2 regions of the Exiguobacterium sp. s21 genome follow, and region 2 is predicted to be linked to the other one. Evidence: riboswitches for the same ligand, from Rfam matches in the RefSeq annotation. Region 2 holds a riboswitch; the other holds the start of a gene.
What was found. A riboswitch is a leader RNA that binds a small molecule or an ion and turns the genes downstream of it on or off. The one in region 2 is predicted to bind FMN.
Positions count from the first base shown of each region.

Region 1: another riboswitch for FMN. It lies ahead of KNP06_RS00045 (ECF transporter S component); the one in region 2 lies ahead of ribD (bifunctional diaminohydroxyphosphoribosylaminopyrimidine deaminase/5-amino-6-(5-phosphoribosylamino)uracil reductase RibD).

Region 1 covers NZ_JACSLF010000001.1:6,236-9,644, reverse strand. The annotation lists gene KNP06_RS00055 (2'-5' RNA ligase family protein) at 1-255, shown strand, start outside; gene KNP06_RS00050 (nucleotidyltransferase family protein) at 347-874, opposite strand; gene KNP06_RS00045 (ECF transporter S component) at 1,004-1,591, opposite strand; FMN riboswitch at 1,751-1,892, opposite strand; gene KNP06_RS00040 (HesB/IscA family protein) at 1,990-2,346, shown strand; gene KNP06_RS00035 (hypothetical protein) at 2,388-2,630, opposite strand; gene KNP06_RS00030 (Rossmann-fold NAD(P)-binding domain-containing protein) at 2,758-3,409, shown strand, end outside.
Region 2 covers NZ_JACSLF010000001.1:234,323-237,731, forward strand. The annotation lists gene ribB (3,4-dihydroxy-2-butanone-4-phosphate synthase) at 1-57, opposite strand, end outside; gene ribE (riboflavin synthase) at 57-698, opposite strand; gene ribD (bifunctional diaminohydroxyphosphoribosylaminopyrimidine deaminase/5-amino-6-(5-phosphoribosylamino)uracil reductase RibD) at 679-1,758, opposite strand; FMN riboswitch at 1,911-2,053, opposite strand; gene KNP06_RS01240 (undecaprenyl-diphosphate phosphatase) at 2,147-2,959, opposite strand.

The DNA of each region.
Region 1 (3,409 bases), 230 kb from region 2:
CTCCACTTAGAGCATCATCGTATATTTGGGGAGTTTAATGATAACGCTGAGTCCTTATATTTACCGGACTCATGGATTCCGCACTGTACACTGGCAAACAGATTGTCTAAAGAAAAGATGAAAGATGCTTTTGAATATTGTACTGATATTGTAAAACCTATAGCTGGAAAAATTGTAGAGGTGGCATTAATTGAATTAGTAACACCGGTTCACGTTCGAGTATTACATAGAGTGAAATTATCCGCACAAAAGTAACAAAGCTAAGTTACTTTTGTGCATTCTTCTGTCAGGTTTGTCATATGTGACTAGGACCGATAGAAGGAATTGACCAGGAAACGGTGGGGGTTTATCGTTCCTGACGAGGTATATCCACTTCATGGAGTCTCGGCCAAGTGGCTTGCCAATTCTTTTTATTGATCCGGGCTCGATAAATATGATGGTGTGAAGAGTCGTTCGCAAAGGCCGGGGTCGGTCGTAACTGTAGTTTGACTATGTCGTCGATACCGTAAGGGGCGGCCAGCTTCAAGCGTCCGCTCGCATCAAGGCTGACACCGATGGCCGTGACCGTCTCAGGGAAATGGGCCAAGGCGTCGACCGCAGATTGATACTGTGGCAATTGATTGACCAGATGCATGCGGGCCTGGTTTTTGACCGACCAAGGGACGTTCGGTAACAGGTCGTGCAGTTGTGCCTCATACTGTTTTTCAATCGCCTCGTCGATGTGAGATCGGTCAAAGTAGATGACATCGACGTCCTCGGTCGGCGTCGGTACTTCGTAGCCGTGCGCGTCATCCCATATTTTTGCCCGCACGTATCCGGCACAAATCCACCAATCGGGTAAACAGAGCGAAGCGACGATTGTCAACAGACGCATCAGTTCCACATCAGTCTCTAAAAAATGGGTCACATCTTCAGTCGTGTTCAATCCATCTCCTCCTATTCTCTCATTAGCATAGCGTACCCATACAAAAAGCACCTAGACCGGGGTCTAGGTGCTTGTCAGTTACGCTTGAAGTTGCATGCGCTGACGTTCGATCCACGGCTTCAATTTGAGGAAGAGTGGGACGAACAAGGCGCTGATCAGCAAGGCCTTAATGAAGTTGAACGGCAAGATACCGTATAGGACGAGGTCCGTTTTGACAGCCGGTTGTGCCATCTCGGTCATGCCGAAGAAGAACGCGTAGGCTGGTAAGATGAGCAAATAGTTCAAGATCGCCAAGCTGAGTGCCATCGTGATCGTACCGGCCACGAGGCCTGAAGCGAGCGCTTTATTCGTTTTACGTTTATGGTAGAACCATGCGACCGGATACATGAAGGCGACACCTGCAAAGAAGTTCGCGACTTCACCGACCGGAACGCCGCCACCATTGAAGACATAGTAGAGGACGTTTTTTAGAGCGACGACCACGACGCCTGCGAGTGGGGAGAACACGATCCCGGCGACGAGCGCGGGAATGTCACTGAAATCCACTTTTAGGAACGGTGGTAGGAAAGGCAGCGGGAAGTTAAAGAGCATGAGGACAAAAGAAATGGCCCCGAGCATCGATAGTGTCACCAGTGTTGTCAATCGTTTGTTGCGCGTTGTTTTCATCAAAATCTCTCCTTTTGTCGCTCCTTGATGAATGGCACCCGTCGCATAGAAAAACCCGATTGTATCAAACAATCGGGAGAGTTTACGCGCATACGAAATAGATGTTCTCATCGGTGTTTAGACCACGCCGAAGAAAACATCCGGATATCGGTCGGATGCCGCCATCTTCTCCCATCCAGACTTTACTGTCGGCTTTCGAATCTCACGAAATCAGCAAGCAACGCCTTGCTCGCTCACGGGCTGAGAAGAACTTGTCTTCAATACCGCCGGTCGGGAATTTCACCCTGCCCCGAAGATGGAACGATTTAATTTTTTTTGTTACAGTTTAGTTATACAAGATATTTCACAAAATCTCAAGTCAGTTGACTTGAAGTTAAGATAACGAAGGAGGAGTTCAGATGATTCATTTGACAGAATCAGCCGCATTACAAGTCATCGATATGATGAAACAGACCGAACGCCCCGACGACCAGTACTTGCGGATCAAAGTGCAAGGGGGCGGGTGTACCGGCCTGTCTTACGGGATGGGATTTGATGAGGATAAGACAGACAAGGACGTTCAGTTTGACCACCACGGCGTCCGCGTCATCGTCGCCGAAGCCGATCACGGGGTCGTCGACGGTCTCGAGATTGACTATAAGCAGTCGATGCTAGGAGGCGGCTTCACGATTAAAAATCCGAACGCCATCGCCACGTGCGGTTGTGGCTCGAGTTTCCGGACGGCATCGAACGCCGGGACACCTGGGGATTGCTAAACGAAAGGCCAATCATGCCACATGATTGGCCTTTTTTGTATTCAGTCTGTCTCTTCAATCAGAATTAATCGAATGAGTTTCGAAGCCGCGTCTAACTCGATTTGATGTTGCCAAGGACGAAACGCTGTGATTTTACACGTGTCGTTCGTGATGCGGAATGAACAGACGCTCTCTTCCTCTTGGTCAAGGACCGAGTAACGGCTGAAGTCCGATAAGCTTTGGTAAATGGCATATTGTGTCGGTAATTCACACGACCATCCTTTTTCTAATGTGATCTGATGCATGCGTCTCGCCTCTTTCTTCTCTATATATATAAGAATAACAAAAATATTCAAGGATGTAGAAGATTAGTCGAGAGGATGCAAGGGAAAATGAAAAGAGATGTCATTTCATGTAGGAGGAGCAGGGACGATGAGAAACGTATTGATTTTCGGTGGCTCACGCTATTTTGGAAAGCGGTTGGCGCTTCGGTTGGCGGAGGCCGGTGACGATGTGACGATTGTGACGCGTGGACAACTGCAAGTACCTGAGGCGGAGGGCATCCGGTCGATCAAAGGGGACCGACAGTCGGTGGCGACGATGAAAGATTTGTCACGAGACCATTACGACCTCGTCTATGACAATATTTGCTTTAACCCGTACCAGGCAAAGATCGCCTCGGACGCTTTCATGGACCAAGTCGGTAAATATGTGCTCACGTCGACGATGTCGGTTTATGCGCCAGGCGCCGAGTTGAAAGAAAGTGATTTCAATCCGCTCCATCATGACTATCATCTCGAATCCGAACATGATTATGGGCAAGGGAAGCGAGAGGCTGAATCTTATTTCTTCCATCGCGCCTCGTTCCCGGTCGCGACGGTCCGCTTGCCAATCGTGCTCGGACCCGACGACTATACAGACCGTCTCAAGTTTTATATCGACGCCGTCCGACGGGAAGAGCCGATCGTACTGCATCACCCGGAAGCGAAAATGGGGTTCATCTCAAGCTTTGAGGCGGCCGCCTTTCTAGAATGGGTCGGTCGGGCGAACGTGACCGGACCGTTCAAAGCGGCGAGTGAAGGGG
Region 2 (3,409 bases):
GATAATCGGTCGTCCCATCTTCAAGTCTTCGACTGCTTCTTCAATCGTGTGGAACATTACCATCCCGCCTTTCCATACCCTTGCGACGCCAGCGATTCGAGCGTCATCGGTTTTTGACTTACGAGTTTTTCCATATATTTAGCTAACATGTCACATTCCAAATTGACCGCGTCTCCTGCCTGTTTCATCCCGAGCACCGTCTCACTGTACGTATGCGGGATAAGCGACAACGTGAATCCGCGTTCGGTGACATCAAACACCGTCAAGCTCGTCCCGTCGACCGAAATCGAACCTTTCGGGACGATATAGCGGAGGAGCGACGGCTCACAGCTGATGTCGACATAGACGGCGTTCGCGAGCGACCGTTTTTTGACGATGCGTCCGACCCCGTCGACGTGACCCGAGACGAAATGGCCGCCGAAGCGTCCGTTCGCGGGCATGGCCCGCTCCAAGTTGACGCTCGTACCGGGGCGGACCCCGTCGAGACTCGACGCCTTGAGCGTCTCCGGCATGACGTCGACCGAGAAACTGTCGCGGTCGAACGTCGTCACGGTGAGACAGATGCCGTTGACGGAGATGCTGTCACCGAGCTTCACATCCTCGAGGACGACCTGTCCGGCGAGCGTGAGCCGGAGAGACGGACCGTTCCGCTTTACTGCCTTGACACTGCCAATCTCTTCAACGATTCCCGTGAACATCGGACTCCTCCTTTCGCATGATCAGTTTGATATCGGTGCCGACCGTCTCGACCGATTGAACCTCATACCGTTCGACCGCATCGAGCGGCCCATCATGATGCGAGCGGTAGAAACCGCCCTTGCCGCCGAATACGCGTGGCGACTGGTACATGACCCACTCGTCGACGAACTGTCCGTCCAAGAGTGAAGTGACGAGTGTCGGTCCCGCTTCGACGAGCATACGACCGATGCCGCGTGCGTAGACGTCTTGCAGGACAGCTTCGAGCGATGTGTAGTCGGCGATTTCGACGCCATTCGCTGTCAGCGCGTCACGTTTTGTTTGGTCGTCCGAAGTCGTGTACAGAAGCACCGGTACGTCGGTCGCCGTTCGGACGAGCTGACTCGAGAGCGGCGTACGCAACTCACGGTCGAGCACGATTCGGAGCAGTTGTGTCGTCTCACGGTCGAGCCGGACGGTGAGTGCCGGATCGTCGGCGAGGACGGTGCCGACACCGGTCAAAACGGCGTCGACCGTCGCCCGCAGTTCATGGACGTCCCGTCTCGCTACTGTCCCGGTCACCCACTTGCTGTCACCGTGATCGAGCGCGACTTTGCCGTCGAGGCTCGTCGCCGTCTTCAAGATGACATAAGGCCGCTTCGTCTCGAGTGAACGCAAGAACGCCGTATTGAGCGCCCGCGCCTCACGCTCGAGTAGCCCGACCTCGACGTCAATCCCGGCCGCTTTCAACCGGGCGATGCCGCGCCCTGACACGAGCGGGTTCGGGTCTTCCATCGCGACGACGGCACGCTTGATGCCGGACTCGACGAGCAGATCGGCGCACGGTGGCGTCTTGCCGTAATGCGAGCACGGTTCGAGCGTGACGTAAATCGTCGCACCGTACGCGGCAGCGCCGGCCATGCGGATGGCGTGCACCTCGGCGTGCGCTTCTCCTGCCTTCAAGTGGGCACCGAACCCGACGACCCGGCCGTCCTTGACGACGACGGCGCCGACGCGCGGGTTGATGCCGGTCGATGAGGCGAACTTGGCCAATTGGATGGCTTGTTGCATGTACTGATTCATAATCTCCCTCCTTGTTTCGCACAAACAAAAAGACCTCAAGGAATGATCCTCAAGGTCTCGGTGGGAGGTGTCGGTCGTCATTTGGGCAAGCCAAATAAGCGTTTTCTTTACAGAAAAACGTACGACGAACTACAGGTCGCGTGGACCTGTCATGTTTCCTTCTCCCATCCAGACTATACTGTCGGCTCTAGAATCGCACTAGATCCACCGTTCGCACACGTGCGCCCGGGTCACGGACTTAAGGCTCGCGCCCATCACCGCCGGTTGGGACTTTCACCCGACCCCGAAGGAATATTTGTTTGTACGTCTCCACTTTAGCGCAAAAATAAATCGATGGCAAAACGAAATGCGCAAAAAGGCGCCGCTCGAGTGAGCAGCGCCTTCAGAATCATGCCAAGAATAGGACGACGAGGAGACCGACGATCCAGCAATAGAACGAGAAATATTTGAGTTCGCCTTTTGCCATGATGTGTTGGAACCATTTGAGCGAGATGGCCGTGAGCGCATACGAGGCGGTGAACGCCAAGATGAGCGGTCCGAACAGTTCACGCGTTTCCGGATTCGTGAACAGCGCCGGTCCATCTAAAATCATCGTCCCGAGACTGACCGGGATGAATAAGAAGAACGAGAAGCGGAGGGCCGACTCTTGCTTGATGCCGAGGAGCATCGCCATGACGATCGTGGCGCCGGAGCGGCTGATCCCTGGAATGAGTGCGACCGCTTGAGCAAGTCCAATCAAAATCGCGTCGCGGAGCGTGATGCCGCCGTCGCCTTTGTTCCCGCGCATGTTGCGGATGAACCAGAGCGCAAGCCCAGTCAAGATGAGCGTGTAACCGACCGTGGCGACTCCACCGAGCGTCTCCCCGATCCAATCACCAAACAAGACACCGAGCAAACCAGCCGGGACGGTCGCGATGAGCAAGAGCCCGATGAACTTAACATCAATCATCGTTTCGTCACTGCGATCTTTCTTAAATAAGAACGTCCACAGACTGACGACGAGACGGACGACGTCTTTCCGATAAATCGTCAAGACGGCGAGCAGCGAGGCAAAGTTCACGAATATCTCGAACGAGAGTCCCGGCAGTTCGATATCGAACAGCTCTTGGAAGATGACCAAGTGACCGCTTGACGAAATCGGGATCGGCTCCGTGAAGCCTTGAATCAAACCGAGCAGTAAGTAGAACAACCATATTGTCATATCGTAATATCCTCTTTTCTTTTTTACATCAATTCCATTATTTTAGCAGACCGCCTATTCCACTGACCACCCTTTCAAAAAAATTCGTTATTTTCAAAACTTTCATTGATTAGTCTGAAAATTAAATTTATTATAGAAGAGTACTCAACTGGTGCAACGGTGATGACCCCATTGGCCAGTTGGGTACTTTTTCGTACAGAATATGACATTTCAGCCACCATAAAACTTTTTGTTTACAATTGAACCCATTTAATATTAAATTTTTAATAGAACTGTTACCATTTTTTCTAATTTCATACCAGACCTTAGACCTATCCCGTTTCAAATTTGGTATGAAAAACTTGAAAAATGCACTTATAAATTGTAAAAACTGGCCGATAGTATGATTGTAGAAGCAATTTCGTAATCTTTGTCGGTTCAGATATGAGTCCATGGAAGGAGGAACCATCA